4 regions of the Methylomonas stagni genome follow, and region 4 is predicted to be linked to each of the others. Evidence: riboswitches for the same ligand, from Rfam matches in the RefSeq annotation. Region 4 holds a riboswitch; each other region holds the start of a gene.
The links. Region 4 has a riboswitch for cyclic di-GMP ahead of ACP4CD_RS13580 (esterase-like activity of phytase family protein). Riboswitches for the same ligand answer to the same signal wherever they lie in the genome.

Region 1 (7,903 bases), 2.2 Mb from region 4:
CAGGGTCAAACCCGGCGCATTCGGCACGACCGTGACGCTGACGACCGCGTACGCCTTGGGCTTGGCTTTGTCGGTGACGGTCAACATGAATTTCAGCGTCCCGGTAACCGACGGACTAACGAAACTAGCGGACGCGCGATTGGCGTTACGCAACTTGACTTTCTTGCCGCTGATCTGCCGCCATTGCCAGCGCTTGACGGCCTTGGTCACATCCGATGCGCTGCCGCTCAGCGTGACGGTCGCGTTGTAGAGCACGGTCTGATTCGAACCCGCACTGGCGGACAGAACGGCCCAACAGTTCTTCACGGGCCCCACCATCAAAAACACAGCGAGCCAGATTAAGCGAAACCAAACTTTACCAGTCAAAAATCGATTCATAGTCACCACGGCCAAGCTTACTTTATGCTATCGAAGCGTCATTCCTGCGGACGATTCGGCGAGATCAAACGGTTATTCGGTATTAAAGCAACAATAATTCGGGTGCGATTCGTTCCATGAAAATTTTCCGGTAGCTCTCGGCCTTCCTGACCTGCATGCTTTCCATCGGATTATAATCGTCGGTAATCAGAATACTGTCGGCATCGGTCATCGCATATTCGTGCTCCGACAACCATTGAATCGGCCGAGCGAGTTCCGGCTTATTGCGATCGAATTCGATGCCCCCACGAGAGGCCAGAAAAATAAAATCGGTGAATTCGCCTTTTTCGGTGGTGAAAACGCGAATATTCGGGAACAGACTGGCCAACGTTTTATAAACCGAGGTCACCGCGTTCGCGCCTTCGCCTTGCGTGAAGCCGACGTAGTTCAGCGCCAGAATACCCTGCTCGTTCAACATCGCTCTCAAGCCGCTCAACATCTCTACCGTCAGCATATGTGTCGGCTCTGAACCGCCGGTAAAACAGTCGTGGATGATGAAGTCGTAGCGCTTATTGAGCTTTTTGACTTCGTAACGCGCATCGCCCACCAAAAATTCGCCGGTCGGCTGAAAATTGAAATACTGCTTCGCGGCATCCGCGACTACCGGATCGATTTCTATCGTATCCGTCGTCAGCCCCTTAGCTTTTAAATCGCGAGCAACATGGCCGCCGCCCAAACCGATCAGCAAGGCTTGATTGGCCTCGGGTCTGAACAACGGCGGCACCAAACCCAATATCACCTGATACCCCAGCAAACTGCGACCTTGGGCTTTTTCGACCGCACTCAGCACCGAAGAATCGGACAACAGCAAGCGAAAGCCCTTGCGCTCGTCGTCGACGACTCTAACCCAGCCGTAGATGCTTTCCTGTTCGTGCAACACTTTAAATCCGCCGACCGATTTGACGGTCTTGGCATAGCCGTTCGCCGCCAACGTACAAGTCAGCGCGGCCACCAATACCACCGAAAACGTCGCCCCACCCGTTGACGGCGCCGGCCTGTCGAAAACCAGTAAACCGATCACCACCACTAATAACGCCAGACTCAAGCTGAACACGATCGCGCGGGTACCGAATTCCGGCAATAAATAGAAAGCCAGCAACAGAGTGCCGATCACGCTGCCGACGGTGCTGACCGCATACACCGAACCGACTGCCCGGCCTACACCCCGCAAGTCGCGAGTGGCCATTTTGATAACGTAAGGCCCGACCATCGCCAACGAAGTCAGCGGCAGCGTAAACAATAACAACGCACTGACAAACGCGCCGCCGCGTATTCCCAGCGGATTAGTCCACGTCATTACCGGACCGCCGAGAAACGGAATCAGCGCCGTTGTTACCGAAGCCAGCGCCAAAATATGCGCCAGCCGCAAGGCCGGATAATGATCGGACAAATAGCCGCCCAGGTAATACCCGATCGCCAACGCGATCATCGTCACCGAAATCAGTGCGGTCCAAACGTATAAACTGACCCCATAAAACGGCGCGATAATGCGCGTACCCAGCAGTTCCAATATCATCACCGCGCCGCCGCTAAGCGTCACCAGGGCAAACAACGCGGCGGTGCTCAATGCGCCGCTCCGCGCTTTAGAATCGGTTAAACCGTTTTCAGACATGACTGACCAAACTTTGAGTAAGAAGTAAAAACCTATTGATCGCCGCGAACGTCCTAACAAGTACTCGATCGGTAATCGGGCCGGGCATTATAAGCGCGAAAAACCAAATCGTCCGTTGCCGGCATCGAATCGACAGTATGCCGGCGACTAAAGAAAAACGCCTCGGCCATCGAATATCATTTAAAGCGGCATCCTTAAGCGTCACAAACCGGCCCGATGGCATCAAAACAAAAACGAGCGCTTGCCCCAATCCCTGGGGCGAGCGCTCGCGAATGGTTGGCATCCCGCCAATGCGTTATCGAAGCAAGCCGATAACCTTCCTTGAATTAAGCGCTACGCGCGCGGCGTTTCATGCCCAGGAAACCCATCAATGCGCTACCGAACAACCAAACCGCACCAGGAACCGGAACGGTGGTTACGCTGAAGTTGCTGATAGTCAAACCGCGGGCCAAACGGTCGGCTGTGTAGGCTGCCGCGTACTGGCTACCGGCGGTGGCGCCGCCGTTGACGATGTCGTTGAACAACTGGGTGTAATCCGCGACATTGGCGCCGCCGATTGCCAGGGTATAGACGCCGGCGTGCAAAAAGCCATTCCAAGACACGCTGTTATCCACCGTACCGTCGGCCGCTAAAACGCCAGTAGTTCCGCCTGATGAGTTGGTGAAGCTGGAACCCGCCGCGGCGTCCGCACCCGATTTGCCGGTATAGGTAATCGTTGCGATCTTAGCAGTATCTAAATTACCCAAATAGTTCGGGCCATGGGTATCGGTCGCGCCGGCAGTGCCATTGTTGCCTGTGGTAATACTGCCGTTGGTATCGAACACGCCCCACAAACCGGTAGGGTTAGCGGCTGTGCCGGCCGCCGCGCCACCGCGAACGTCATTGACACCCGCGAACGGCGACCAAGAAGCAAAATCAGGCGCTCCCGCCAAATAGGCGGCGGTATCGGGATCAGCCGCGGTTGAAGCGACATCGCCCACGCCGTCGTGCGAGGAAGCTGGAACCACGCCGTTGTACAACGAGAAGCCTGGGTTCAAGGTGCTTGCACCATTGGCATTGGTTGTACCGGTAATGGTGAAGCTAACATTCGCGTCTTTTTCCAGAATGAAATAACGGAAGCGGATGTCGTGAGTATTACCCAAGGAATCCGGGTTCAAACCGGCCAGATAACCGCCGTTGCTGGATACGGTGGGTGTAAAGTTTGCCGCAGCGCCATAGGTACTTGTCGCGCCTTGGGTGTTACCTGTCAACGGATCGTAAGTGCCCGCGCCCCAGTACAAAGCGGAACCGTAACCCACGTGCGCCATCGCTTGACCGGACATTAATGCCATACCGCCAACTAACGTTAAAACCGAAGCTTTTAAAGTCATTTTTTTCATAGTTATTTTTACCGTAATAATTATTATCCCTCTGACAGACCTTGAATTCGCAGTGAACCCCAAATCCGTCCCTTACATCGATTGCAACCCGGCCGTCCCTTCCCCCTAAGAGGACCCGTGGCTTTCCGGCTTCGCCTCGCGGCGAATGTGGCGAACCATCCCTGGCAAAACGTCCTGTTTTCTCCTCATTTCCCAAAACGAAAGTCAACCTTTGGCGCTATTGCGTTTCCTTGCCGTTGCCGTCAAACCCGCCAAGACCGGAGCGAACAACCATACTGCCGCCGGCAAAGGCACCGCCGTCACGCTTAAGGAAATCTGGCCGTCCAAACCCTCCAGCGCGGTTGCAGCGTCATAAACCGTTCCGCCGCCGGCCGCGATCGTATAATCGCCGGCGCCCAACAGATAATTCACCAGCGACACCGAATTGCCTCCCGCAGGACCCACGTGAGTCAGATATTGAATCACCGCCCATTCGCCGCTGTTATTGGCCATGCTCCAGGAATCCAGCGCATCGAACTGGCCGCGATATTCGACGTGCTCGGTATCGCGAAACGGCGACAACACCCCGTTATCCACCGGCGAAGCCAACTTGACGACATGCGGCGTTGGTGTGGAAACCAATACTTTAGGGTTCAACGGGTCTACCGTCGTATCGTCGTGCGCTTCAGCCGCGAAAAGCCCCGAATACAAACTGAATGCCGGATTCAACGCATCTGTTCCACTGATATCGCTAAAAGTGATGGTCACTAACGAAGATTGGTCCAGATGAAATTTAAAAAATGTCCCGCCGGCCAACGAATGACTATCGCCCAACACCGCCTCGGTACCGTTATGCCAACCGAAATTGGTAAACGTTCCACCATTGATGCCACCCGGCGACGAAATCGGATCGCTTAAATCCGCGTAATCGACATGCGCCTGCGCCTGTCCGGACAAACCGCACAGCGACACGACAGCTAGCGCCGCCCAATTAAACCTATTCATATTCAACATAAATCCCCCAAGTAAAAAGATCCAACGTCCGTGCCGATGAAAACCAACTTTCATCAATCGTCCGACAACACAATAGCCAATCCAAAAATCTTTTCTATACTTCGTCGGCTAAGCTAGCCTGTACGGATGCAAGTCGTATGCCATGCATTTTTCCCGCATAGAGCCTGGGGAAGACACAGGTAAAATAATTAAACTATGTTATTTACAATAATAATATCGGCAAATCGCACAACTTTCCTTCCTCGACAAGCTCCCGCTCAAGAACAGCTTTCATAGGCAAAAAAAACGGCCCTTTCGGGCCGTTCACAACCGATAACACATCCTTGTGTCTTTTATTCATCGGTTACATATCGAGCTTTCCGAGTCGGAAATTTAGGCAAATAATACTTTGCGGCGATTCAAACCCACGAATCCAGCCAAGACAGTACCGAACAACCAAACAGCACCCGGCACCGGCACGGCGGCTGCGGTAGCAACAGCCGAGAACTCCAAATGACCATGCAGATTTGACAGACTAAAATCGGCTGGATTCACCGCGCCGGAAGCCCCAATTGTGTAATTGCCGGCACCCAGAATTAAGGTCAGAGTCTCTATAGTCTCGCTGGCGGAAGTACCGGCACCGCCAGCCGGGTTATTGTCGTTCACGGCTTGTCGAAACTCGATATTACCCCAGTCGCCCGAGACATTAGCTTGCCCCCAGTTCGCCAAGGCATTGAATTGACCGACATAGTTGGTAGCCCCCATCGTCGCGAAACTGGTATCGCGAAATGAAGAAGCGATACCCTGAGCATCGACCGGCGCATTCGCCGAGTCGAGAGCGTCCTGAACCTTGGTGCTATTTGCCAAACCGGTCTTCGGATTCAACTTCTCATTGGCATCGTCGTGCGCTTGGTAGTTCAGTACACCGTTATATAAGGTAAAGGCCGAATCGATGTAGTTACCGGTACCATCATCGACAGTCCAGGAAATCGTCACCTTCGATTCCTGATCCAGGCGGAAGTTAAAAAAGTCGACTTTGTGACTATCGCCGAGCAGCGCCGTCGTACCGTTGTACCAACCATAAGACGTCACATCGTCCACATCTACCGTCGCCGAACTAGCAGCGGATGAATAATTGACGTTGGTAAAGCTGCCAACCCCGGTATAGGCCTGATTAGCCGCATTCCATTGAGAAGGGTCGTTCAGGGGACGGTCGCTTTGGCCGCTAAGCGCGGAGCCAATACCATTAGCGGAACGCTGCGCCGGGGTAAGCCCAGCACCGCCCAACGCCAATACCGCCGCCGGCGTGCCACCGTATTGCGCGGTTGAAAGCACCTTACCGGCCGCCGTCAGATCGCCAATCTGCGCCCCCTGATTGAGATCGTAATACTCGACATGCGCTTGAGCTTGCTGAGCCACGCCAGCCAGCGCCAGCGCAATGCCCAGACCCAATTTAGATGCCGATTTGGCATTCGATTTGTAAAAAATTTTATTTTTCATGTGTTCTCCACTGAAGGATTGATAAATTTCAACGATTCTTGCAAGTAAGGACGTAAGCAACCCAGTCCTAAAACTAAAGCAAATAGCAAGCCAACAACACCGCTAGAGAATTCCGGCCCGACAACACCCGAGCAAATCTAAACTGTGTTAAATACCGCATCTATTAGGGCATTTAACGCACTCCTTGCGTATCCTGCTGACACAGCCGACTCACTTGGTTCCTGAAAATTTGCCAAGACCGGGCGGTAAGCGATTCCAATCCGCACCCTTTAACCGAGTTCGGCTATTGAATGTGACAGGATTGCGCAACCCTGTTATCGGGACTGATCCGCGCCGCCCCATGTTCGGAACGGCGTTTTTTGATTCCGAGAAGCCCCATCAAACCGGCCAGAAAAGACCATGCCGCCGCCGGTAGCGGGACTGGCGACGCTTCCAAATGACTTTCGATCACAACATCCGCGAACAGCCCCTGAGCTTCGCCCGCCGCCAATTCGAAATTGAAGACGTCGGATTGGCCGATACTCGCCGCGATCGGCGCGCCGAGCCACGCGTCCGCTCTCTCATATCCCGCTAGCGTTTGCCCGTCCGAACTAAAATAATCGACACTCACCGAACCGGTACCGTTTTCACCGGTAACGGCAACCTGCAAGTCGTAATCCAGTCTCACGCTGATCGAATACACATCGCTGCCGAGATTCGTAAACTCCAGCCCATACCAGCCCAAATGATGGGAATTGAGTGCTCCGCTGTTCAAACTGGTGTCCACCGCAAAACGGTAAGAAAATGCACCGGCAGCACTCAAGCCTGGATTCTGTGCGCTAACACTTCCGTCTCCAACGATATCGGACCATGAGTAATCGCCGCCATCATACACCGGCGTATCGATCTGTTGAAACGAACCCGCAATTTGTAAACCCGATAAATCTCCCGGATTGGTCAGATTCACGATGCTCGCCACCGAGTAACTCAAATTCGCCGATGCGTTTTGAGTGGCGGCCGCCATGACGGGTTGCGCCCCGCACAACCCGACCGCGACGGCAACCCAAGGAATCGGACTGTATTTATTCGCTATTTTCATTGTTAGAACCCTATTTAGACGGATCGTCAAGACGACCGAGACCCGCTGCCAATTCACTATTCCCTAGCCGCCGGCCCAATTTACACTGGCGGCGGCCGGCTATTTTTATTGCGCTAATAACTGATCGAAGCGCAAGGTCGGCTCGGTCGATCCGCTCGCCCCAACCGCCGGGACGACCATGACCTCATCCTTCGCGAAATTCGCCAACAATGGATTGCCGGCCGTTACAAGGCCCGCATCGCCAACATGACCGTTCGGCACCACCACCTCCGGATGATCGAACGGCGCTTTTTGGTATCGCACCCTCTCGTCGGTGAAGGATTTCAAGAAAGCGATCAAATCCGCGCGATTGGTAGCCGTGTTCAAGTCCGATGCAATCGTATTGATTTGTTCGTGCAAGTTGTCGTTATAAAAGTTGCCGTGTCGCGTGTAAAACTCGATCACCTGCTCCAGTGTCGCCATGCCGCCGTTATGCATATACGGACCGGTCAATTCGATATTCCTAAGAGTCGGCACTTTGAACGCGGCGTAGGTAGCCACAGCTAATTTAGGACCGCCAACCGCCGCCCGAGCCGCCGCCACCGACGGCAAGTAGGCCCACGCGGGGTCTGCGCAATTGACGTTTCGTAACACGCCTTCCTTGCTGCCGTCGGCGATCAGGTCATCAACGGTCGTGAAATAGCTTGGAGACACATAACTGGTATTCACCGCGAATCCGGCGAGAAAATCGCAAGCCCGAGTGGTTGTAACCACGGCATCTTTAACCCCTGCCGTCTCACCCAATACGTAATTGACGTATTGCGCGCTAAACGACAGCGGATTCCCGAAATCATCGACGCCGCCGACACCGGGATCATCGTCGGGATCGGCAACGCCGGTGTTAACAAAACCCAAATCCATCAACGTCGGCGTGGTGTTGGCGGCGTAATCGCGCGTTACCACGTT
Region 2 (7,903 bases), 1.1 Mb from region 4:
TATTCCGCCGGTCAACGCCGCTGCTTCACGGCCGCCCTCGATCGCCGCGAACGTAACGTCGGCGGGCTTGGAAGTCGCCTTCGTCGGCGATTGGCTGTTGCAGTCCGATTCGGCCGACATCGAGCCGATCTTGGCGCGGGTCAAGGCGTTAGAAGCCGGCCAGCGATTGTGTTTCGCGACGGCCGAGCTGGGCCGCTGGGACAGCCTGCTGGTGACCGAGTTGATCAAAATTATCGACTGCGCGACCGGAAAACGGTTGGCGGTCGATAAAGCTACGCTGCCGGCACCGTTGCAAGGTTTGTTGGCGCTGGTTTACGCGGTGCCGGAACGCCTGGACGCCCAACGCGTTACCCGGAAAATGCGCTGGAGCGAGGCGCTGAGCGCCGAAACCGCCGCCGCGGTCCGGCATGCCAAGGAGATGCTGATCTTCGTCGGCGACATGACGCTTAGCACCTTGGCCGCCGTGCGTGGTCAGGCGCATTTCCGCCGTCAGGATTTGTGGTTGTATATCCAGGAATGCGGCCCGTCGGCCCTGCCCATCGTCACGTTGATCAGTCTGTTGGTCGGTTTGATTCTGGCCTTCGTCGGCGCGGTGCAGTTGTCGCTGTTCGGCGCGCAAATCTACATTGCCAATCTGGTCAGTCTGGGCATGACCCGCGAAATGGGCGGGCTGATGACCGCGATTATCATGTCCGGCCGCACCGGCGCCGCCTATGCGGCGCAGATCGGCACGATGCACGTCAATAGCGAAATCGACGCATTGAAAACGATGAATCTGGACCCGATGGCTTTTCTGGTACTACCCAGAATGCTGGCCTTGATTATCATCATGCCTTTGCTCTGCTTGTATGCCGATTTGATGGGTATCGTCGGCGGCGGCTTGGTCACCGTGAATTTTTTCGACGTGTCGTTGACCGAATATCTGGACCGCACCGCCAGCGCGGTCAAGATGAAGGACTTTATCATCGGTTTCGTCAAATGCTCGGTGTTCGGAATTTTGATTGCCTTGTCCGGCTGCATGCGCGGCATGCAATGCGGCCGAAGCGCGTCGGCGGTCGGCGATGCCGGAACCTCGGCGGTGGTGACTGCGATCGTATTCATCGTGGTCGCCGACTCGGTGATGACGATAATCTGTAATCGCCTGGGAATTTAGCGATGGCCGATGCCTGCATCACGATCAAGGATTTGACGATGACCTACGGCGATTTCGTGATTCAGCGCAACCTGAATTTCACGATCAATCGCGGCGACGTGTTTGTCGTGATGGGCGGCAACGGCTGCGGCAAGACCACGCTATTGCGGCACATGATAGGCCTGAAGGCGCCGGCCGCCGGTGACGTATTCTACGGCGATCAAGCCTTGTGGGCCGCCGATCCGGCCGGTCGCCAGCGCATTCTGCAGCGCACCGGTGTGTTGTTTCAGAGCGGCGCCTTGCTCAGTTCGATGACGTTGGCCGAAAACGTGGCGCTGCCGATTACCGAGGCGACCAGCCTGCCGGCCCGGAAGGTCCGCGACATCGTGTCGTACAAGTTGGCACTAGTGGGCTTGGCCGGTTTCGAGGATTATTATCCGTCCGAGTTGAGCGGGGGCATGCAAAAACGCGCCGGTTTGGCTAGAGCCATGGCCCTGGACCCGGAAATTTTGTTTTTCGACGAGCCGTCGGCCGGCCTGGACCCGATTACCGCCAAATTGCTCGACGACCTGATCCTTAGTTTGAGCCAAGCCTTGTCGGCGACCGTTGTCGTGGTCACCCACGACTTGGATAGTATTTTCCTGATCGGCAACAATTCGGTGTTTCTCGATGCCGAAACCCATACGATGATTGCCGGCGGTCCGCCCAAGCAATTGTTGGCGGAATCCAAAGATCCCAATATCGTGCGTTTCCTGACGCGCGGCGATGCCTCGGTATCCCGGCAAGCCGGTGGCCGTAATCGGAGTAGCCTGTGAGCAAGCAAGCCAATCCATTGGCGATCGGTTTGTTTTTGACCGGTGCGCTGACTTTGTTGACGATGGGCGTGATGATTTTCGGCGGCGGCGATTATTTTAAGGACAAAAATCGCTTCGTGATCTTCTTCGACTCGGCCTTGAACGGCTTGAACGTCGGCGCGCCGGTTAAGCTGCAGGGCGTGCAGATCGGCAACGTTAGCGAGATTTCGTTGGTGATGGAAACCGACACCGACCGAATCTACAAACCGGTGGTCATTGAAATCGACCCGGCCTTGCTGCGCAATACCTCGGGCGAAGAGAGCCACGGCCACACCAAAAAGCAGCAACAGGAAGCAGCGCAACGGATGATAGAAGCCGGCTTGAAGGCGCGATTGGAAACCCAGAGCTTGCTGACCGGCTTGCTGTATGTCGATTTGAATTTCTACAGCGACAAGCCGATCAATCTGGTCAAACTGGATTATAAAAATTTGCCGGAATTGCCCAGCGTGCCGACTACGGTCGACGAAATCCGCAACACCGCCGACGAAATCATCAATCGGGCCAAGCAATTGCCGGTCGAGGAAACCCTGAAAAATCTGTCCGATACCTTGACCGAAATCCGCAATCTGTTGCAGTCGGATAACACCAGGCAATCGATGACCGCCTTGGCGAAGTCCTTACAGGAAACCCAAAAGTTGATGGCGACGCTGAACCGGCAAACCGAACCCTTGCTGAGCAACGCCAACGGCGCGCTAACCGACACCCGCGCCACGCTGCGGGATTTCAACCGGGAATTGCTGCCGGTGTTGCGCGCCGCCGAACAAAGCCTGGCCGCCGCGACCCAGGTTCTGCAGGAATCGCGGCACGCGCTGAATGCGGTCGAGACGCTGGCCGACGCCGATGCGCCGCTGAACCAGGCCTTGCTGGAAGTGCGCAACGCCTCGCGTTCGCTCAAAGACTTGGCCGAGGGGCTGGAACGCCAGCCGCAAGCCTTGATTTACGGCAAATAACTTTCCCACTCTTTGCGGCACCCTCGTTTCGCCGGTCCCGCTGAAACGATGTTTTCCGGCGTCAGTCCGGTTTTAGGCATCAATTAATCTTAAATTTAATAAATTATGTTATACGCCGCGAAGTGCATTGGGCATTTGCGGTAGGAATATTAATTTTAATTTTGTTTCAATAACTTAGCTTATCTATAGTTGAGATTAATTGAGTGAAATCACTCAGCAAAAAATAGGCGAATGGGTTTGTCCGTTTGCTTTTCATGCGCCCCGTCGACCGCAGTCGACGATGTTCAGATTCTCTGTGTACCCCGGTTTTAGCAGTGATGACTCGGTTCTGGACTCCAATAGCGCCACCGACAGCCGGTCACCGTTTCCCGGTTTTAGCGAGGTATGGCTGGCACACTAACTGCTTGAGTCTGTTCGCCGCACCGGAAATTACTTTCGGAATCAGCTTCTGGACAGCGTGCCGGCAAGAGCGGATCAGGATAGGCCGCGAGAGTCGAGCCGAGTTTAAGGTGCGGTATCGACGGTAAATTTGCCACATCCGCCGCAAGACGGAGCCGGAAAGCCTTGGGTCTTGGTTCAAGACAGCCGGGTTGCCTCTCGAACGAGAGTAAGCGTCGGTTCGAAGCGTTCGAATCGGCTACCGAAAATCTATCTTTCAAGCCTATAGGAATTAAATATGCAATTTCATGGATCAAAAAAATGACCTTAGGAAAAACCTGGTTTGCCGCGGCGGCGCTTGCGGCGACCAATCTAGCCAACGCCGGTACCTTGAACGGCGGTGTGTTCAATATCGCATTCAACGACCCAAACGACTTATTGGCCGGCTTGAACTTGGGAGAAGGTTCGATTACCTCTTACTACGTCGCCAATTTTTTCGATAAGGCGGTGGCCGACACCTTGACCGCGAACGATATGGTCGCGACTCCGACGAATACCTATCCGGCGCCGAACATATTAAGTTACGACGTGAATCCAAGCAGTTTGGCGGGCACCGGGATACCGACCGGTTATATCGGCGGCAGCGGGCGCAGTAATCAAGCGACGACGTTGACTTGGGCGTCCGATCAAGACCATCTGCTGAACGCCTCCAGCTTGACCGCGAGCGGTCAGGTCGGTTTGGATGGCGTGTATATGACGCGCGGTAGCTTTACCGGCACGCTGCTGTCCGGCGACTACAAATTCTCTTATATCGCCGCGCGAAACAACGGCACCAACACCGGTTGGACCTTAACCAACAACGTCAGTTTTGCTTCCAATACCTTCGACACCCGTAATATCAGTATTACCACCGACGGCGATAGCCTGGCCTTTACCGGCGAGCTCTGGTGGTCGCCCAACACATCGGCCTTTTTATTCGGTGGCGACGGTTCCAATTCCGCCGGCATGGCCGGCACCTTCAGTCTGATTTCGCCGGTTCCCGCCGCCGTTCCATTGCCGGCCGCCGCGTGGTTGTTCGGTAGCGGTCTGTTCGGCGTGCTGGCATCGCGGCGTCGCAAGTCGGCACCGATCGCCGCGTAACCGGCAACCTTGACCCGGCCGAATATCCGGACGACTAAGTCGTTCGGGTATTTTGCGCATCGGCTCTCAACGGAAATGACTTCCTCTGGCAAATTTATGCATATTCAAATGATAGGGTCGCGCGCGCTCGTTGCCGCGGCACTGCTGGCCGCGTTATCGCCGCCTGTTTCCGCCGCCACGGTTTCCGGCGGTACCATGGTGGTGAATCTCGATCGAGACGCGCTCGCCGACGCAATCGCGATTGACGCGACCGCCGCGCCTTCGATGTACTTGGAGGAATTTTTCGACGCCCCGGCCGCGAATAGCCGCACCGCCACGCAAATTCTCGAAGATCATATCGTGCCGGGCGTCGCCGAAATTCCGGCTAAGAACCTGACGTTTTCAGTGAACGGCACGCATGTCGCCAATCTGACCGGGCGCCACGCAAAACCGACCACGATCGAATTCGATCCGGCCAATTTCGCCTCGACCGTTACCGGCGTCATTGGTTTATCCGGCGTGTTTCGGTTCCGGGTCGATACAGGATCAGAATTCAATCGCATTTTATCCGGCGACTACGCGCTGGAATACGACGCCGCCAATATGGATGGCGCATCCGGCCGTTCCGCATGGTCCTTGTACAATCATGTGTCGTTTCGCTCCCAATCCTATAATTTGTTCAATGTCGTGCTGGATATTCACGACGGTTCGCTGGATTTGAGCGGCGAACTGGGTTTGGGCGAAGGCTATGACCATTTGTTCGGCACCCGCGATGCTATCGTCGGAAATATCAGTTTGCATACTTCGGTGGTACCGGTTCCGGCCTCGATTTGGCTATTTGTTTCAGGTTTGGGCGGTTTGGCGCGCATTGGCATGCGGAGGCGCCATCTATGACGCGCGTTTCCGCGATGGCGTGGTTAAGTAGCGCGGCGTGGATCGCGGCGGCCGGCTCGAATGCGGTCGCGGCGAACGCGCCACACCGATTCGGTGCCTACGCCAGCATACAAATCAACGTCGATTCGGACGGCAATAATATTGTCGGCGACGCGGCTAACGAGCCCGCGCTGGCGATCAATCCACTCGATCCCACCAACCTTGTCGCGGCTTGGCGGCAATTCGACTCGGTGGCGTCGTCGTTTCGTCAAGCCGGTTGGGCCTACTCGGCCGATGGCGGGGCGAGTTGGCATTTTAGCGGCGCTATCACCCCGGGCGAGGGACGCAGCAATCCGACCTTGGATGTCGACGCGTTCGGCCATTTTTATTTCCAAAGTCTGCATTTCGATCCGACCTACACCTTTGTTCAAGACATTCAGGTGATTAAATCGCTGGACGGTGGCCGCGGTTGGGAGGCGCCGGTCCACGCTCATGGCGAAGGCGGCGATAAGGCACAGCTAGCGGTCGATCGTAGCGGCGGCCCCGGAGACGGGCACGTCTATCTGAACTGGCGCGACTGCCTAGACGGCAAATGTTTTAGCCGTTCGCTGGACCGCGCCGCCAGTTTCGAAGCGCCGATCGAACTGCCGGAGAATCCGACCTTCGGCACGATGCGGGTTGGTGGCGACGGTACCTTATATATGGCCGGGCGTTTGGAATACCCGTACTTCGACGAAGAAAACATGGATCGCAATCTGCACAAGCATATTTTCGTCAAATCGACGAATGCCGGCGATGCGAACCAAAAGCCGACGTTCGAAGTACGCGAGATCGATATGGGCGGCTTGGCGCCGCTGTTTTTGTTCAGACAAAACCCGAATCAATACGGGCCGGTCGGCGACGTGCAAATGGCGGTCAACTCCGCAATCGGCGCCCGGCAAGGCGAATTGTACGTGCTCGCCACCGTCGATCCGTCGGGACCGGACAACTTGGACGTTAACTTTATCCGCAGCAGCGACGGCGGCGAAACCTGGTCGGCACCGATTCGGGTCAACGACGATACGCCAGCGGCGAATCATTGGAACTGGTTCGGAATGATGGGAGTTGCGCCGAACGGCCGTATCGACGCGGTTTGGTACGACACTCGCGACAGCAATAGCTACCGGGTTTCGCAACTCTATTACAGCTACTCGTGGGACGGCGGCTCGACCTGGTCCAAGAATCAAGCCGTCAGCCAGAGTTTCGATACGACGATCGCCTCGCCGCACGGTTCGCTGAAAATCGGCGATGCCACCACGCTGGTTTCCCGTGCCGACGGCGCTAGCGTCGCCTACACCGCAACCTACAACGGCGAACAGGATGTTTACTACCTGAAGGTATTTCCGGACTGCAACGCCAACGGCTGGTCCGACGTCGCCGACGTCGCCGAGCGCCGCGTCGGCGATACCAATACCAATCACATTCCGGACGTTTGCGAGACGATCACGGTGGCGGGCGATCTGGACGGCGACCGCGATGTCGATCAAGCCGACGTCAATTTCGTCATCGCTAAACGCAATCGCCGCGTGGTGGACGCCGATCCGGCCGACATTGATCGCAACGGCGCCGTCAACGTATTGGATGCTCGCAAATTGGCGTTATCTTGCACTCGGCCGCGTTGCGCGCTCGAGTAAACTTTTTTCAACTTACTTCAAGGAGACCATTCGATGACACATGGGTTTAGACAGATTTTAGCCGGAGCGATGTTGTTGTCGGCCGCCGCCGCCGCGAACGCCGCGATCGAGCTTTCACTATTGCCAGTCTCGCAAAGCGCGGCCGAACTTAGCGTCGGCGTCGCGATATCCGGATTGAGCGACGGCGCGGCGCCAGCCTTGGGCGCTTACGATTTCGACGTCTTGTTCGATACGGCACACCTCGCCTATGTATCGGCCGATTTCGGCGATGCGGGGTTAGGCGATCAATTGGATGCGTTCGCTCTAGGAGTCAATCCGCAATCGGCGGCTTTAGCCGAAGCTGGAAAATTGAATGTGTTTGAATTATCGCTCGACGATCCGGCCGACTTGAACGCTTGGCAAGCTGACAATTTCACGTTGGCGGTTTTGCATTTCAACATTCTGCAAGCAGGTGATACGACGCTTAGTTTGGCGGTCAACGCGTTGGGCGACGCGGACGGCGACGCCTTAGCCGCTAGTACGACGCCGCTAACGGTCACCGCGGTACCTGTACCGCCGGCCTTCGTGCTGATGGCGGCTGGCCTGGGTTTGTTGTTCAAATCGCGCCGTTCGGCTTAACGAAGGCTCTGGCGCTAAGGTCAATAGCGGTTCCGAGCGCGCGGGTGAGCCCTTGCGCTCGGAAGCCGAGCCGTTTCACAAGCCGCATTGGCCGCGAACGGTTCAAATCGGAGGCTGTCGCGGCCTATTCCCCAGCGGTGATTCGGCGCTCCATGACGGAGCGCCAATTTCATGCAAGCTAACACGAGGTAAACAAAATGTTTAGACGAATTAACTACGCCCTAGCGTACTGTCTTATTTCGATAAGCGCGTTAGGCTTACCGACCACGGTCTCGGCGGGGAGTAAAAGCAATTTCACGTTGTTCG
Region 3 (7,903 bases), 770 kb from region 4:
TAGCCCAGGTTAAGCTTTTATGACAAACCGGTGACGCGCGGCGGGCATTCGCACCGGCAACCGGCCTGCTACGAATCGACCGCGTCGCCCCGAAAATGGCAATCGCGTTAAAACCGAAAAAGCGGCCGGGTCAGCCGCGTTGCCGCGACTGCCCCGGTCACTTTTTAAGGCGGTCGTCCCTGACCTGGTTCGGGATTGCCCCTAATCAACCATTACAGTTTGGCATCGCCGTTGTTGTAAATGGTTGGTGCGCGGCAGGCATTAGTCGATGCGGCTGCTGTCGCATGACTGTATGGATTGACCGGACGGCTGGCGTTAAACGCACCGTTGGCTTCGGGAGCAAAGCTGGTCGGTACGGCCAAGAATGCACCTGGAGTAGCGGTAAAGGTGTGGGTGAAACCGGCATTCAGCGCCGCCATCACTTCCGGCGCGCCGGCTGAAGTAATGATCGCGTTGGTCAGTTTTTTCAGGTTGGCGTCGGAAAAGTGGTCGGTCCAATATTGGAAAGTGTTTTCCGCCCAGTCCTTGTATTTGCCGTTGACCACGTTAGCCAGGGTCGGCGCCACGCCATCGACTTTAACAAAACGGAAGTTGCTGGATACGGCGGTCTTTTTCTCCAGAGACTGGATACCGACCGCCCAGCGCACACCGTAGGTGTTATTGAAACCGTTGGCGGCGTTGCTGCCGTCGTTCAGCTCGTCCAAGCAGTTGCCGACCGAACCCGAGGTGTTGTTCTCGTGGATCATCGGATAGCCGTCGCCTTCACTGAAACCCAAGGACACTGCGTCTGCGGCCGGTGAAGTAGCGACTGCCGCTTCGGTGCAAGGATCGTGCAGGAATTTAATGTTGGATTGGGCCTGGGTACCGGAACCGTTTTCGCGGCGGCAGGTGTGCAACAACGAAGAACCCGGCAAATAAGCTGCGGCATTAGCTTGGACCCAATCGTACAAACCGGTGGAACCGGTCACTTTCAATTGATTCCAGTCCGCCCAGCTGCCGGCATGAATCGATGCGATTTGCGCCGAACTCAGGCTAGGCATGCAGGCCTCGGTTTCGGCACCGACCGCGCAGCCCGCCAAGGAACCGTTGGCGATTTGAGCGGCTTGCAATGCAAAATACAGTTTTTTGGTGACCGGCACGCCGAAGGTCACCGCCGAAGCGCTTTTCACGGTCAATTTAGCGACATCGTCGGAAGTCACATTCAGATAGCCGGTTGGGGCGTTGTTTCCGGTAAATTGCCCCGGATCGACGTCGGAAATGCCGAAGTCGGAGATGTGGGTGCTGTATTTGCTAGCATCGGCCAAGTCGTAAGGGCAGGTGATCAAGCCCAGCGTCGAACCGGCGACCGGCAAGGTGTTGGAGGTGCAAGCCGAGCTGATTTTCAAAAACTCGATCGTAGCATTGGCGGTATCGCCGTTGGCTTCGGCGATGATAGGGCTAACGCCGAACGCGGAACCGCCGGCGCTGCGTTTGTAGACCAAGATGTAAGGCTTGTTGGTCGGTACATTGCTGTTGGTAGTAGCGCGGGTGCACAAATAAGCGTTTTGGTCGGAACCGGTCAGGCTGTCTTTGTATTTCCAAACTTTTTTAGTGGTGTCGCAGACTTTATCGGCGGCCGGTACCGATGAATCGGTGATCAGCTTTTCGATAAAGTTGACCGCCGCGGAGGCGCCGGACAGATACAACACGTTGGTTTGGCTGGCGTCGATGATCGGCAGGTTATTGCCGTCGACCGGAATCGGATCATTGATGGTGGCGGCTTGCACACCTGATGCGGCCAGCAAGGCACTGATCGCGGTGCCTAATACTAAGTTTTTCATGGGTAGTTCCTCGAGTTATCAATCGTGAAAACCGGAGCGGCGCCAACGCCGCTCCGAATACCGCTTACGCGGCGGCGTATTTACGGCGGGTCGCGCGCAACATGCCCATCAGGCCGGCGCCGAACATCCAAACCGCGGCCGGCAGCGGCACATTGGCTTGGACCGGAGCGTAGGTCAGCAGATCGCCGGCCAGGGTCCATTTACCGGCGGCCAGAGTGTGAGGCTGAATGCCGTTGTAGTACCAGAAATCGCCGGAGGTGCCGTAGGCTATATTGGCTTGAGCCAAGCTGACTGCGGTGAAGATGGTGTTGAATTGGTTGTGCTGCCCGGTTTTCGGGGTATCGGAGTCGTACACCAACGAACTCAGATTGGCCGCATAGTCGGCTGCGGTAGCACCGGGGTTATCCGCAACTTGTCCACCGTTAATTTCATTCGCGTGATTTTTAATTGCCGTTCCGGTGTTTGCCGACACAGTCAAATTCGTGAATTTGGGGATCTCGACCATACCGGTAATCATCTGCTTGGAACCGTAACCGACGGCAACCGCGAACTTGGTTTGCGAAGCGTCCATACCGCTGGCAAAAGTGTTCCACATATCGTTGTCGGCCAGGTTGTAGCTCAGCGTATAACTGTCGTTGGCGACGTTGGCGATCAGATCGCTCATCAACACGCCCAAATCCAGCGTGAACGTCAAGGTTTGGCTTTTGTCGTATACCGACAAATACGCTTCGACCGTAGCCGCGCTAGTGTTGTTGATAGACGCATTCGCCGCGCCGGTGGCAGCAAACATCGCCGCCGCCAACAAGGCTTTGTTTAAAGATTTCATAATGGTTTCCTTATGTTTAAGATTTAAAAAATACATAAGGTGACAGCCCAGCCGTCTTGGCTTGTCGGCTTCCTACCGCCCGCCGCCATCCCCGGCGACCGACCCAAGCCAAGACCTGAAACTTTCCGTCCCCGCCTCGCGGCGAGTTTGGCTTTTACACGCTTACCTGCTCACTAAACTTCTAACACCTCGAGTGGTGTCGCTATCCCCGCTACCATGTGTCCGTATTGCAACCTACTCCCTACCTTCTTCCTCTTGCCGCTCCCTTCGCTGGTCTTCCCTGTTCCCTGTAATTCCGCATCAACCAAGATCCGCGGCTCCCTGCCATCTCAGTTGCGGCGAATTATTCCAAACAAATCAATAAGTTTCCGTTACAGCTCTGTTAAAGAATCGTGAAATGTATTACATGCGTGATACGCCGAAACATCGCCGAATGCCGCAGCACGTTGTTTTTCAAGGGCGAATCGTTGCCGCCACGGACCGCGTACCTAACAGGCTAAATTGGGCGCATCCGACATGGACTGTCGAATTTGGCGTGCGGCATCGGCCGCCCGCCCAACGATTGGAGGACTTAACATTGGCCGGAAACGAATATCGGCGAGAGGGCAACTGTGCTAATCGTTAGACGCTGTCGCGGGGACCAAGCACTGATGGACTGACTTTGCCCGGCGTTGCAAACGCGCTAACCGCAGTTATCGGCGATTCGCGGCTAAACACTCGGTCGCCGCTAAAACGCCGCCTACCGGAGTTTCCCAAACGGGAAAACTATAGCTTGCAAAGTCAGGATGCCCGTGGCATTGGGAATGGCGTGTTTGTGCTTCCCCGCCGGAGCGGGACCTATTAACCCGGCTCTTGTAATATCGTTCGCCCTGTCGAAGGGCACGCCGGTCCGGGCTTAGACGAGCTCAGCCCGAGAAACACCAGTGAGAAATAGGGCCGGATGTAGAGGGCATGCGGCGGCTGACGCCGAATTGCGAGAAATTGACCGAAACCGAGGTTCCAGGGGGATCGATCGTTCGAAAAAGCCGGTGCTGGCGAGAACGCCGAAGCCTGCCGGGACTAGCGCCCAACAAACCAGCGCTTTTGAATCGCGAACGCGACGTTCACCAAGCCGACCATGACCGGCACTTCGATCAGCGGCCCAATCACCGCCGCGAAAGCTGCGCCGCTGTCGATGCCGAACACCGCCACCGCCACCGCGATCGCCAATTCGAAGTTGTTGCTGGCGGCGGTAAAGGCCAATGTCGTGGTTTGGCCGTAGTCGGCGCCGATCAGTTTGCCCATCGCGAAACTGACCAGAAACATCGCGACGAAATAAATCAGCAGCGGTAACGCGATACGCAACACGTCCAGCGGCAATTGCACGATCAATTCGCCCTTCAACGAGAACATCGTCACGATCGTAAACAGTAACGCGATCAGCGTCAGCGGGCTGATTTTGGGTACGAAGCGCTGCTGGTACCAGTCCTTGCCATTGGCTCTGACCAACAGCCAACGCGTCGCGAAGCCGCCGATAAACGGAATCCCCAGATAAATAAACACGCTTTGGGCAATATCGGCGATCGTCACCGCCACCAAACTGCCCGGCGAACCGAACAGCGGCGGCAACACGGTGACGAACAACCAGGCATAAACCCCGAAAAACAGCACTTGAAACACACTGTTAAAGGCCACTAGCCCGGCGCAGTAGTCGTTATCGCCGCGCGCCAGTTCGTTCCAGACGATCACCATCGCAATGCAACGGGCCAGGCCAATCAGGATCAAGCCGGTCATGTATTCCGGATAGTCGGCTAAAAATCCGATCGCCAAGCCGAACATCAACAGCGGACCGATCAGCCAGTTTTGCACCAGCGACAGCGCCAACACCCGGCCGTTACGAAACACGTCGCCGAGTTCCTCGTAACGCACTTTCGCCAGCGGCGGATACATCATCAGAATCAAACCGATCGCAATCGGGACGTTGGTGGTGCCGACCGAAGCCTGGGTGTTCAGGCGATTCACCTGTTCCGGAAACGCAAAGCCGATGCCCACACCCAGCAACATCGCGAGAAATATCCACAAGGTTAGGAAGCGGTCCAAAAACGACAAGCGCGGCTGCGGGCAGATTGGCAAATTCATCGTGGAAAACCTCGAACTGTTCGATCAGATAGGGCTGCAATTCGACGAAGGACCGCAGCAACTCGCAGCGCTATCGGTCGGCAAATCGGCGTCTTTACCGAATATCGGAATGCTTTTCAACGAATGAAAAGCTTCCCAGGGGACGCCTTGCGGATCGACCGTCCAGTATTTGTCCGACTCGGTGTAGCAGCAGGCGGCCTGTTTTTGCTCGATGACGGGCAACGCCGCTTGTTGCAGCACCTGCTGAATTTCGGTCAAGGCCTGCTCCGATTCGACTTGAATGCCGAGATGATCCACGCCCGCTGCTCGGCCCCGGTTGGAGATCGCGAAGTTGATGCGCGGATCGTCCAGCATCCATTTGGCGTAGTCGTCGTGGACGACGCTGGGTTCGGCTTGGAACAGCGCGCTGTAAAATTCGATGTTCCGTTGCAGATCGTCGACGGCAAGGTGAATATGGAAACGTTTCATAAGGCTGTTTTCTCCGCGAGAGGGATTAAGGTAACAAGGCGCCGATGCGATCCAGTTCGGCCTTGAAGCGCTCGGGATCGTTTTTCAATTCATTCAACGGCAAGTCCAGAAACCGCTCGATTCGGTAACGCACAATGCCGTACACGGTTTCGAAAGCCGCTTTGATTTCCTCCGGGCTGCCCTCGGCATGCGCCGGATCGTCCACGCCCCAATGGCTACGCAAGGCCGGGCCGAGATAAGCAGGACAAGTTTCGTTGGCGGCATTGGCGCAGACGCTGATCACGATATCCGGGGTCACCGGCAAATCGTTCCAGGATTTGCTGAAATAACCGGCCGTGGATATCCCTTTTTCTTCGAGTATCGCCACCGCACCGTCGTTCAACCGGCCGATCGGCCGGCTGCCGGCGCTGATCGCGTGCCAGCCCTCGGGCGCCAATTGATTGAAGATCGCTTCGCCCATCAGCGAGCGGCAGGAGTTGCCGGTGCATAGAAATAAAACGTTCATACGGATGACCATGTTATGGGTTTGATTCAAGACTCGCCGTCGCCGCACGCCATTTGCTCCGGTCCGAAGCAGGCGGTCGGGCTGCCGGCGCAACACTCCTCGGTCAGATACCCGATCAACTCGCGGATCAGGTTCAAATCAGCCCGATAGCGTTGAAAGCGGCCTTCCTGGGTGGCGTCAACCAGCCCGGCATGGGTCAGGGCTTTTAAATGAAACGATAGATTGGTCGGCGGCAAACCCAGTTCTGCGGCGATTTCGCCGGCAACCAAACCTTGCGGCGCGTGTTTAACCAACAACCGGAACACGTCCAAACGCACACCGGAAGCCAGAGATTCGAACAATTTAGCGGCTGATTCCTTATCCATCGATTTAACTATTCAATAATTATTGTATAGTCTAAATATTTTTTCGGGTTTGGCAAGTCGGCACTGAGCAGTGGCTCGAATCGGATACTTGCAATCCTTAAGCACGACTCCGCCAAACGACGGCAAATCCGCGCCGTCGTTCACGGTCATTTATTTTGTGGCGAGTCTATGGAAATTTTTATAATGCGCTGTCCCTTGAATATTCGAGCAATGCCACGGTCACGATGAGCGAAACCCGCACGCTGCAACAAGCCTACCAAACCGCCGTCCGGCCGCCGCGCGACCCCGAGCGCCTAGCCCAAGCACTCAACGACTGGTACCAGCGCTGGCCGACGCACAATTTTCTGCATCCCTGCGTCATCGACGGCAAGGCCGCCCTGGTTTGTCGAGCCGACTTGAGCGTCTCGGCGGCGGACGCTTATCGCGAACTGCTGGCGATCGCCGAGGCGCACGGCGTATACCTGAAAGAAGACCGGCGTTCGTTGGACTTTCCACCGGCTCACGGCAACCGCCGCCGCGAGGTCGGCTTGGTATTGACGTTTTGCATCGGCTTGCTGGGGTGGTCGCGGGCGGTCTGCGCCGACGACTTGCTCGCGCCTCCGCCAAGCCCCGCCGCGCAGTTGGTGGCGCCGCCGGCCGGCGCGATGCAGGCGATCGCCAGCCGAGACGAAGCCAACCATACGTTGATCAAGTTGCGAAGAACCCAACCGCCGAGCGCCGCCGACATCGCCAACGCCTATCAACAGGTCGCGAATCCGCAACCGGCGCCGGCCGACGCGGCAGCCGCGATACTGGATTTTCTGAAAACCGCCTATCGCCCCGAACTTGGCGAACCGGCCAACGTCGCCGCCGATTTCGAGAGCATCGCGGCATACTACGCCCATTATCCGGCGGTCGCGGCACTAATCAGGGATCTGGACCAACAAAAAGTGCTGCTGAAATACCGCAAGAACACCTGGCAGGCGCAAGCCTGGGGCAACCAATACCGGGTCGATAGCGTGACGATTTATTTCGATACCCGACTAGGCGCGCAATTACTGGCCGAACCGGGCTGCGACGCCAACCCGGCCTGCGGCGTATCGCCGGCCGACGCGCTGCTGCACGAACTGCTGCACGCCAAACTGATGCTGTTGGATAGCGGCCATTTCATCGCCGGCGGCGGCATGGCGCAAAATCTTTACCCTTTCGAACACGAGCGGGAAGTCATAGCCGAGGAAAACCGGTTGTACCGGTCCATGAACCAAGAAGATGGTCTTGCCCGACCCTTGCGCCATCGCCATAGCGGCCAATTGGCGGAAGTCAGTTGTCCGGCCTGCGCGCCGCACCAACAGCTCGCCGCCGCGCCCTAAATCAACCCATTCGACTGGGGCAGCGCCTGCCGACTAAGGCGGGAGTAAGCCGCAGACCGTATTTGGCACGGATTGCGGCTCGCATTGAAGAGAAGGAATGACGATAGTCCCGACCGGCACCGGTGCCGGTCGGGACTACTACCGAATGTCGCGCCCGCCCGCCGATCAGCGCGGTCCGGACAGCGGCCGTTCAGATTAAGCCTGCAAGGCTTTCAACAAAGCTTGTAACCGGTCGTTGGCGTCGCCGAACAGCATGCGGGTGTTCTCCAGCACGAACAACGGATTGCCGACGCCGGCGTAGCCCGAGGCCATGCTGCGTTTCATGACGATGGTGGTGCCGCCCTTCCAGCATTCCAGCACCGGCATGCCGGCGATCGGGCTGTTGGGGTCGTTCAAGGCCGACGGATTGACGATGTCGTTGGCGCCGATCACGATAGACACATCGACTTCCG
Region 4 (7,903 bases):
GCGAAACCCCAAGGGCTTTGCGCGCTCGGGGTTCGATGGTATTTGCTCAGTATGTTGATTGCACGAATCAATAAAGGTCGTAACGACCGGATTCAGATGTATAAGTTGGCGACACTGTAGAAAACCCCCTTGCCATCTAGGCTGTTGGAAATCGTTAACGAAATCGCTGTATCGTTCCCGTCCCTTTGTATTAAGTGTAGCTCAATCTTATCGAAAATCTACAAACTTCTGGGGAGACACAATTAAAACATAGTAGAGCGGGCAAGCTCAACATGCATACACTGCCAATTCAGTCAGACAATTTTAACCCATGTCGTTCGGTTTCTACCAAAACCTAACCAGACGGACAAATAAGCGCCTTACAAAAAGTTAGCATGTGTTTTCGGTGTCGCGTCCCTGGGTGGATACTGGACTGAGAGCCATCTATACATTCAGACTTGTTGTTATTCGCTTAGAATCGAGAAAACCCGGAAAGCATCGCGGCACACCATAAAGTCATTCGAAAATCCAATTTTTACGCCCATATTGTGGAATAACGAGCCCAGCTGGACTCGTCGGAAACATTGGAAGTCGCGTCAATTTTCCCGATTTTTCAGGCTAGGGATTGCCGAAAATCTTTCACAAAATACCGACTTTTCAGGCATAGTTCCAGAATGCCCATCTCCTTAAATGCATGTTCGCCCTGAGCAAAGTAGCGATAGACGCCGTGTTCTGGGAACAAAACATAGCCCTGAGGCAAATAACCAAAATGCAGCCGGAACCGGCACAGCGAAAGCTTCAATATGATAAGAGTATCCACCTAGCGCACTTGGTTGAAAGCCATCCAAGATAATTTTTCCATTTTGTATAAAGCCCGTCAGCTTCGGTATTTCGTATTGGTTAAAATCGAAATAATAATTACACAGCCCATACGGAACATTACACGCAGAACCGTTTTCCAAAGAATTCGGCTCAACATTAAAAGTGGTATAAATAGGGAATTGAAGACCTGCTGACACGTGATTCTCAGTAGATATATATGGCTCCCAAAAGAAAACACCATAATCGTTTACCAGGTAAGCATCCGGTGTAGCGATGTCATCATCAACATCGAAAACCCAATAGGCATGCGCAAAATTAACCTTAAACGACCCAGAGAGTCCTTGAGTCTGAGGAGATGACGAACTATCCAAATAAGTCATCGAACTTAAATTTTCATCGACAATATATTCGTTAGTAATCGTCGGATCAAGACCCGCATCCACCACGCTTATACTCCACGCCGGGATGGCAAAAAACAAAAGACTTACCGCATAAATATTAAGCGCCATCATTTTCATAAAATCCTCCATAAAATCGCCACATGATTAAAAAATTGATTTTTTATGTAGCACGCGCCACCCAATACCAGGCTCCCACCAGCTATAAAAAGAAGCGCAACATATAAAAAATTTAATTCCTGGTAAAACCGACTATTAAAATAGCATGTAGTTTATAAGCTCGGTTGCTCTAAATACCCTGACAAGTAACCGACGGCTTATCTATATTGTCACTGTATTCTTATCAAAATCCGTCAGCAAAAATAAAGTACCGGTTTATATCCCGTACCAACTAGCCCGATACATTAACAAACATCTCGCAGCTTCGCCATGAACTCTTGAGTGATTCGCTTGTACACTTCATGACAATCAAGCCAAATACCAATCAGAAAACGCCCTCGTCTAACGCACGAATTCCGTGAGAATATAATTCACCCTAAGCCCCAGTTGATAAAACCTAACCGGCCAAGATTGAAATCAAACCACCCTAGCTTTTTATTAAAATAAACAACTGTAGAAAATGAATTTTCAGTTTATAACATAAAATTCGAATAAGTTGAAGCGCTAGAATGAGTAGCTCCAATCCATTCCAAAGGACATCTTTTCAAATCACATATCTTGAACTTAAATGCGTAAGCGATTGATGAACCACGACAGCATATAAGCGCCTTACAAAAAGTTAGCATGTGTTCTCGGTGTCGCGTCCCTGGGTGGATGCTGGACTGAGAGCCATCTATACATTCAGACTTGTTGTTATTCGCTTATCAAACAGCAACAGCGTTCGAGCTTGAGCAGGCGACTGCGGCAACATGGTCTTGCAATCAGCACGTTCTACACGCTGAAGCAGCGAAGTGTCGGCCTCTTTATCTGGAAGACTTACTCCCGCCGCGATAACCAAGCATCTGGACTGCCGCGCCCGGCGGCCCCAACATTGTCGCAAAAGCAGGCATCCAAGGACTTTACAGTCTTCAATAGGACTCTGTCGGAATACAGCCTTACCAGCCGCTCCTCGACGTTGCATACACATCGACCGGCCATCCAATCTAACAACTTAAATCTGTCTTCATGGTATCGCAGAACACCTTTTCGGCACAATGGGGCTTATGGCCGACAAGACGCCGAATCCAATTAACCATCAGAAAAAAGATACCATTCGACGTAACCAAGCTGCGAAATTCAGGATGGCCTTTAGCTTGCTAAACGAGGCCGCTTATGAAATAAGCGTTACTTGATACGGCTTCAGTTATGTACGATCGGCTGCGCCGTATCCCGCTTGATGGGTGGGATTAACGGTTCAAAAGCGTAATACGCCTATCAATTCTGTCAGCTATACCCGCGATCGGGTCGAGAGACCGAAATCGTACCGGTAATCTCTCCCGCGCCAGCCCCCAAAAACACGAAACCCCGAAGATTTTAAGTCTTCGGGGTTCGTTGGTATCTCTCGGTATTTTGATTCTACGAATCAATAAAGGTCTTTACGACCGGGTGCAAAATATAAGTTGAAGACACTGTCGCAAACCTCCTCGTCATCTAGACAAATAAAGATCGTTAACGGAATCGCTGTATCGTTCTAGTCCCTTGGTTTTTAGTGTAGTTCAGTCTTGTCAAAAATCTACAAATTTCCGCGCGAAGCGATCACCCCCTTGCCCGATCAGCGCTTCGTATGGCATTGGTATTGGTATTGGTATTGGAAACGTAGGGTACGCACCGCATACCGCATGATCTCCGCCACCACGATGAGCTTCTAAAAGTACGCGGTGCGTACCCTACGGCCTTGACCGTTCATCCTGAACCTGTCCAAACCCTAGATGAAGGCACGCCCTCTGATAAAATCAAAGCCAACGGGTATTTAAATACCGGGTTAATAATTGATATCAGCAGCGGTTTTTACGCACCGAACGACCTACAAAGCCCATCAACGCGCTACCGAACAACCAAACCGCTCCGGGTACCGGCACGGCCGAGAATTGCTGAGCCTGATAGTTAAGCTCGGAATCGGCGAACGCAAACACATAAAACTGGTTGGTGCCGGCAACGTTAGGCAAAAAGTCGTTGTCGTTGGCGACGAACAAGGTGTGATACAGCACGCCGCCATCGGTAATGTCCCTACCGAAGGACACGCCTTCGAGTTTGGCCGGAATCTTGTCGCTGCTGATACCGTTGGCATTCAGGGATTTCACGACATCCAAGAACAGCGTCTTCGGCACCGCAGTGGCTTGTAAAGCGGCGGTACTACCTGAAAATGCGGAAATGTCGGTAGCCCCGCTAAGGTCGATTTTAAACAATTGCTTGACCGCCGCGCTGTCGCCATTGCCCAGGCCGCTACCGTCGCGCTCGTCCACCAAAAACTCGTGGTCGTTGATCGCAACGATTTCGCTAACGCCGGAACCCGTGGTCAATTGATAGGCATATTCATGGGTTGCGCCGGTGGCGATGTCGATGGTCACGATGCGGTCGATGCCGGACTTTTTGCCGTCCTGCAACAAAGGAGCTTGCATGATGCCGACCAAGGTTTTGCCGTCGGGCGTCAATGCCAGACCTTCCATGCCTTTGTTATCGACGCGGCCGCTGGTGTTGCTTTCTTCGGTTTTGCCGACCGGACTCAATTTCGCTACATCCAAATTGGCCGGCAGATTGAAGACGCGAATGCGTTGGCCGGTTGCGCGGTCGAATTGATAAACATAAGGACCGTATTCGTCGGAAATAAACACGCTTTTGCCGTCGTTGGAAACGCGAACGCCTTCCGGATCGAAGCGGGCGTTGCTGGCGTTGGCGGACGAAGCGTCGGGAATGCCGGTCAATGGATTGGCGGAACCGAAGTTATCCGATCTGCCGGTGAAATAGTAGGTGTTATTCGCCGCGTTCAGAGCCGGCGCGCCATTGCCGACCGGCGTGACACCGTCGATTTGCTTGCCGACGCCTGCGCCATAATTTAAAGCGGTGGCACTGGACAGCAATGTGGTCGATACCAATTTAGGTGCCAAATTGTATGCCAAGCCGGTGCCGGAATGGTTAGTGCTCAAGTCCAAACTCAAGGTTTGAAATCTGGAAATGTACGAAGCGGTATCGTCCAAACCGCTGTTGTACGCGACCGCATTCGGGCCGCGATCCGGCGTGGCGATGAAAATATTGCCGCCGGCATAAGCCAATCCGGAGCCTATGCCGCCCAAATAATTCGCGGCAACGCCGTTTTCCAGGGTGCCGGTCAAGCCCGATAAATCGGCGTTCAAGCCCGCACCGCTGCCGGACAAGCTGCCGATGGCGATCAGGTCGCCGGAAGCGATCGACGCACTGGCAGCGTTGGAAAAAGCGGCGGCCGCGATGGCGGCGGCTAATAATGACTTCGTTAACATCGGGGTCTCCGTTAGTGTCTTAGTGAGAGTTGCTCAGCATGGCAACTCGGCTATCGCGACAAAACGGACCCGTGGTTTTCCGTCCCCACCTTGCGATGGGTTTGGCTTTAACATCGAGTTATTTTGATAATTACATATTGCAAAGCGATGACAACAAGCCAACATCCGCCTCTACCTTTGATTCGTCGCTGATCGGTTCTGGCGGCCTCGGTGAAATCGAGGCGTATTCGATTGACGGAAGATTGGTTTGATCCTAAAAAGGGCAGTTGGTGTGTATTGCGGGCCTTTCGTGCTGAGCAACGTCGAAGCATGGACGGCTCGCAATACACTTGCCAAACGGGTGAATGAAAAATCCCGCGCGCCCTTCGACAAGCTCAGGACGAACGGAATTTTTCATCGCCAAACTGCTCTTTTTAGGTTGATAGCCTCATTGGAATCGAGGTTTCGGCGTTCAGCCATCGGTTGCGGAGGGTTTCCGGCGACTTGAAAGTCATTTTGCCGACCGCCAACCGGGGTTTGATGATCGGATGCCCCCTCCATTTGCCGAAGGTTGGTTTGGTAGGCCTGCAAGCTCGATTACATCGAGACCACATTCGATTTGCGCGGCTTGGTTTTTGGCGGCGGGCGCTTACGTCTCAGCTCAATCCGTGAACCAGCGACAATATGCCGCACATAAAAAAGCCGGCATTAGCGCCGGCTTTTTAGGAGAGCAATGCGTAAGCCTAGGCTTTCAATGAACGGCGGCGTTGCACACCCAATACGCCCAACAAACCGGTCAGGAACGCCCACGCTGCGCCCGGCAACGGTACAGTGGCGGGCACGATGGGCGATACGCTCAAGCTACCGGTATACGTACCGCTATTAAATGCCAACCCTTGCACTTTCAAGAAGTAATTGCCCGCACCGATTACCGGGACGTTGTTCAACGTAATGGTATTGAACGTCGTCAACAATGCTTGATAGAACGACGGGAAACCGGGGATCGGCAAAGAAACCAAAGTCGGCGCGGACGGGCTCGAGAAAGAACTCAACGAACCGGTCGCAACGAGAGCAGCGGACGAATCCAGCAGCTCGACACTAGCGCTGGCGACGCCAGTGGTACTCGTCACCAACGGTGAAGCAAAATCGCTAGTCAAGCTGACCACGGTTTGTATGGATTGAAAGCTCAAGGCGCCGGACAAGTTGTAGGCGCTATAGGCGTTGTCGATCGCAAAGCTGTAAACGTCCTGAAACGAACCGTCCGCAACCGAATGGTTGATCACGGTTGCCGAAGCCGGCGTTAAAACGGTACTCGCTTGGACCGCCGATACGCTGGCTGCGGACAACACAACAACGCCGGCCAGCAGAAGTGATTTTACGACTTGCATGAATTTAACTCCTGAATGATTAAACTTGCGTCACAGTTTACGGAGTCGGTAAAGCAAGCAACATTAGACCAAAGTACATCGCGGTAATCCAGGGAATAACAATCGATCGCCCCCCTTATAACCCGACAAAGCCGCCAATCCCAGCAGAAACATGCATTATTAGGCGAATTATTTCTCATGTTTGCTAGAAATTACTTAAACACTAACTATAATCGGAGCCGAGTCCAGGGAATAATCTAAATTGAGGTCGATTTTAAACCATATCGACGACTTACTGATGCCAAAATCTAACACCTTTCGTATCTCCCAAAACTCAAATTAATCTAGCAGGTGCCTTGCTGCTCCGACTGCAACGCAAAGCACTTGTCGGCTTTTACCCTTGGAGGTTGCCATGGCTACAGAATTGATCAAAGGGGAATTACTCCCCGAACAACAAGAAGCTGTATTGAAGGCTTTTGCCGATATACAAGCTCAACTACCCTTTTTAATAGACCTGTCGACAGAAGACCGCCGGGGCTTACCCAAGATGGGCGACAAAAGCCGGGCCTTCGTTGATCAAGGCCTGGCATTGGCAACTCAAAACGAAGGCATTTTGCCGCGAGCCTTCGATCTGGACGAATACCGCGCCGATGTCGAAATGGTCAGGAAAATGGAACCGATCATGATGACCATGAGGCAATTGATGAAAAAAATGGAGGATACGTTTTTAGCGGCAGGCAGCGATGCCTATACCCAAACACTGCATGTTTATCACGCTGCCAAACTGGCCGGTAAGGACGGCTCCCTGGACGAACATCTGGATAGCCTAGGTAAACGCTTTGCCCGCAAGACACCAGGCTCTTCATCCGACAACAACGCCAAATAGCGTTCATAACCAAAACCTAATTAATTGGTTCGGGCTAAGCCTCACGCGGCGCATCCTTCTGTGCAACAGATGGTATCTGAGAACCGGGTTTATCAGCCGCATTTTTGGCGGCTTTGCCGGGAACTCCCCGGCAAAGCCGACTTATTTCTTTCGACCCGGATGGACAAACCTAGGTGAAACCGAAGAGACTGACTCCGGTTTGATGGCTAAACGCTAACACCTCTGACGATCTTCGCGTTAAAAAGCCGATATTCGACAGAAACCCCTACGCAAATTTGCCAACTGCGATCGACAAGATCTAATGAATAAATTGCCTCGATCGCTTCTCCTCTGTTTGGTTGACAAGCAGCATTCGACCTCTAGTTGCCACAATTCTTATGTCATTTACATTCAGCGGACTAGTCCCAATATGCCTCCATGCTCCACACACTTTCACGCGACTATGCCTAACATCCAGAACTCTCGGATGAACAACCAAGGTCCGCCGCTTGATACGCAGATGCCCCTGGTTAACACCCAGGCGCCGGTTATTAAAACCCACCCGGCTACGATGAACACTCAGAGTTCTGTTTTGACCAGCGGAATGCCTCCGATGAACACTCAGCGCTCTCCGGCAAGCAGCCGGCAATTGATTACAAGCAGGCAGCACCCGCCGATGACAAATCACGCATGCGTTGTAAATCTGAAAGGCCCGGTATCAAACAGAGGCCGTCCGGTATTCAAATAAGCCGCCTGATTGCTAAACAGTCGAGCCTGCCTGTTAATATCAGAAGTCTGATTTGTAAAATCAGGCGGCTTACTGTTCATCATCGACCCTTGGGTATCGGCGACAAACACCTGGGTACTAAACATAGACGTCTGTTTGTTGAAATGTGACGACCGCTTGCTCAATCGGGATCATGCCATATCAACGCACATCCTCCCACTCCCCGCACAGAAAGGCTTTATTGTCAACGTTCGACGAATCGGCATGCAGGCATCTATGATGCACAAAACCTAGTAGCGCGCAAAGAGTTGGCA

Region 1: it holds a riboswitch for cyclic di-GMP, as region 4 does, so the genes downstream of both, ACP4CD_RS00485 (hypothetical protein) here and ACP4CD_RS13580 (esterase-like activity of phytase family protein) in region 4, are expected to answer to the same signal.
Region 2: it holds a riboswitch for cyclic di-GMP, as region 4 does, so the genes downstream of both, ACP4CD_RS08415 (PEP-CTERM sorting domain-containing protein) here and ACP4CD_RS13580 (esterase-like activity of phytase family protein) in region 4, are expected to answer to the same signal.
Region 3: it holds a riboswitch for cyclic di-GMP, as region 4 does, so the genes downstream of both, ACP4CD_RS09955 (VPLPA-CTERM sorting domain-containing protein) here and ACP4CD_RS13580 (esterase-like activity of phytase family protein) in region 4, are expected to answer to the same signal.

What each region holds. Positions count from the first base shown of each region.
Region 1 is NZ_CP189557.1:98,958-106,860, reverse strand. It holds gene ACP4CD_RS00495 (DUF1566 domain-containing protein) at 1-306, opposite strand, end outside; gene ACP4CD_RS00490 (fused MFS/spermidine synthase) at 461-2,029, opposite strand; gene ACP4CD_RS00485 (hypothetical protein) at 2,356-3,360, opposite strand; cyclic di-GMP riboswitch class I at 3,488-3,570, opposite strand; gene ACP4CD_RS00480 (VPLPA-CTERM sorting domain-containing protein) at 3,613-4,392, opposite strand; gene ACP4CD_RS00475 (PEP-CTERM sorting domain-containing protein) at 4,774-5,880, opposite strand; gene ACP4CD_RS00470 (VPLPA-CTERM sorting domain-containing protein) at 6,164-6,958, opposite strand; gene ACP4CD_RS00465 (cytochrome c peroxidase) at 7,064-7,903, opposite strand, start outside.
Region 2 is NZ_CP189557.1:1,793,128-1,801,030, reverse strand. It holds gene ACP4CD_RS08430 (MlaE family ABC transporter permease) at 1-1,153, shown strand, start outside; gene ACP4CD_RS08425 (ABC transporter ATP-binding protein) at 1,156-1,947, shown strand; gene ACP4CD_RS08420 (MlaD family protein) at 1,944-2,936, shown strand; cyclic di-GMP riboswitch class I at 3,458-3,534, shown strand; gene ACP4CD_RS08415 (PEP-CTERM sorting domain-containing protein) at 3,636-4,454, shown strand; gene ACP4CD_RS08410 (VPLPA-CTERM sorting domain-containing protein) at 4,551-5,327, shown strand; gene ACP4CD_RS08405 (hypothetical protein) at 5,324-6,979, shown strand; gene ACP4CD_RS08400 (cohesin domain-containing protein) at 7,013-7,597, shown strand; gene ACP4CD_RS08395 (YncE family protein) at 7,795-7,903, shown strand, end outside.
Region 3 is NZ_CP189557.1:2,158,656-2,166,558, forward strand. It holds gene ACP4CD_RS09950 (hypothetical protein) at 213-1,820, opposite strand; gene ACP4CD_RS09955 (VPLPA-CTERM sorting domain-containing protein) at 1,885-2,646, opposite strand; cyclic di-GMP riboswitch class I at 2,685-2,808, opposite strand; gene arsB (ACR3 family arsenite efflux transporter) at 3,706-4,764, opposite strand; gene ACP4CD_RS09965 (ArsI/CadI family heavy metal resistance metalloenzyme) at 4,789-5,232, opposite strand; gene ACP4CD_RS09970 (arsenate reductase ArsC) at 5,258-5,737, opposite strand; gene ACP4CD_RS09975 (ArsR/SmtB family transcription factor) at 5,764-6,102, opposite strand; gene ACP4CD_RS09980 (hypothetical protein) at 6,327-7,451, shown strand; gene pntB (Re/Si-specific NAD(P)(+) transhydrogenase subunit beta) at 7,647-7,903, opposite strand, start outside.
Region 4 is NZ_CP189557.1:2,931,685-2,939,587, forward strand. It holds gene ACP4CD_RS13570 (hypothetical protein) at 666-1,319, opposite strand; gene ACP4CD_RS13575 (hypothetical protein) at 2,900-3,046, shown strand; gene ACP4CD_RS13580 (esterase-like activity of phytase family protein) at 3,173-4,651, opposite strand; cyclic di-GMP riboswitch class I at 4,689-4,767, opposite strand; gene ACP4CD_RS13585 (hypothetical protein) at 5,374-6,018, opposite strand; gene ACP4CD_RS13590 (hypothetical protein) at 6,410-6,883, shown strand.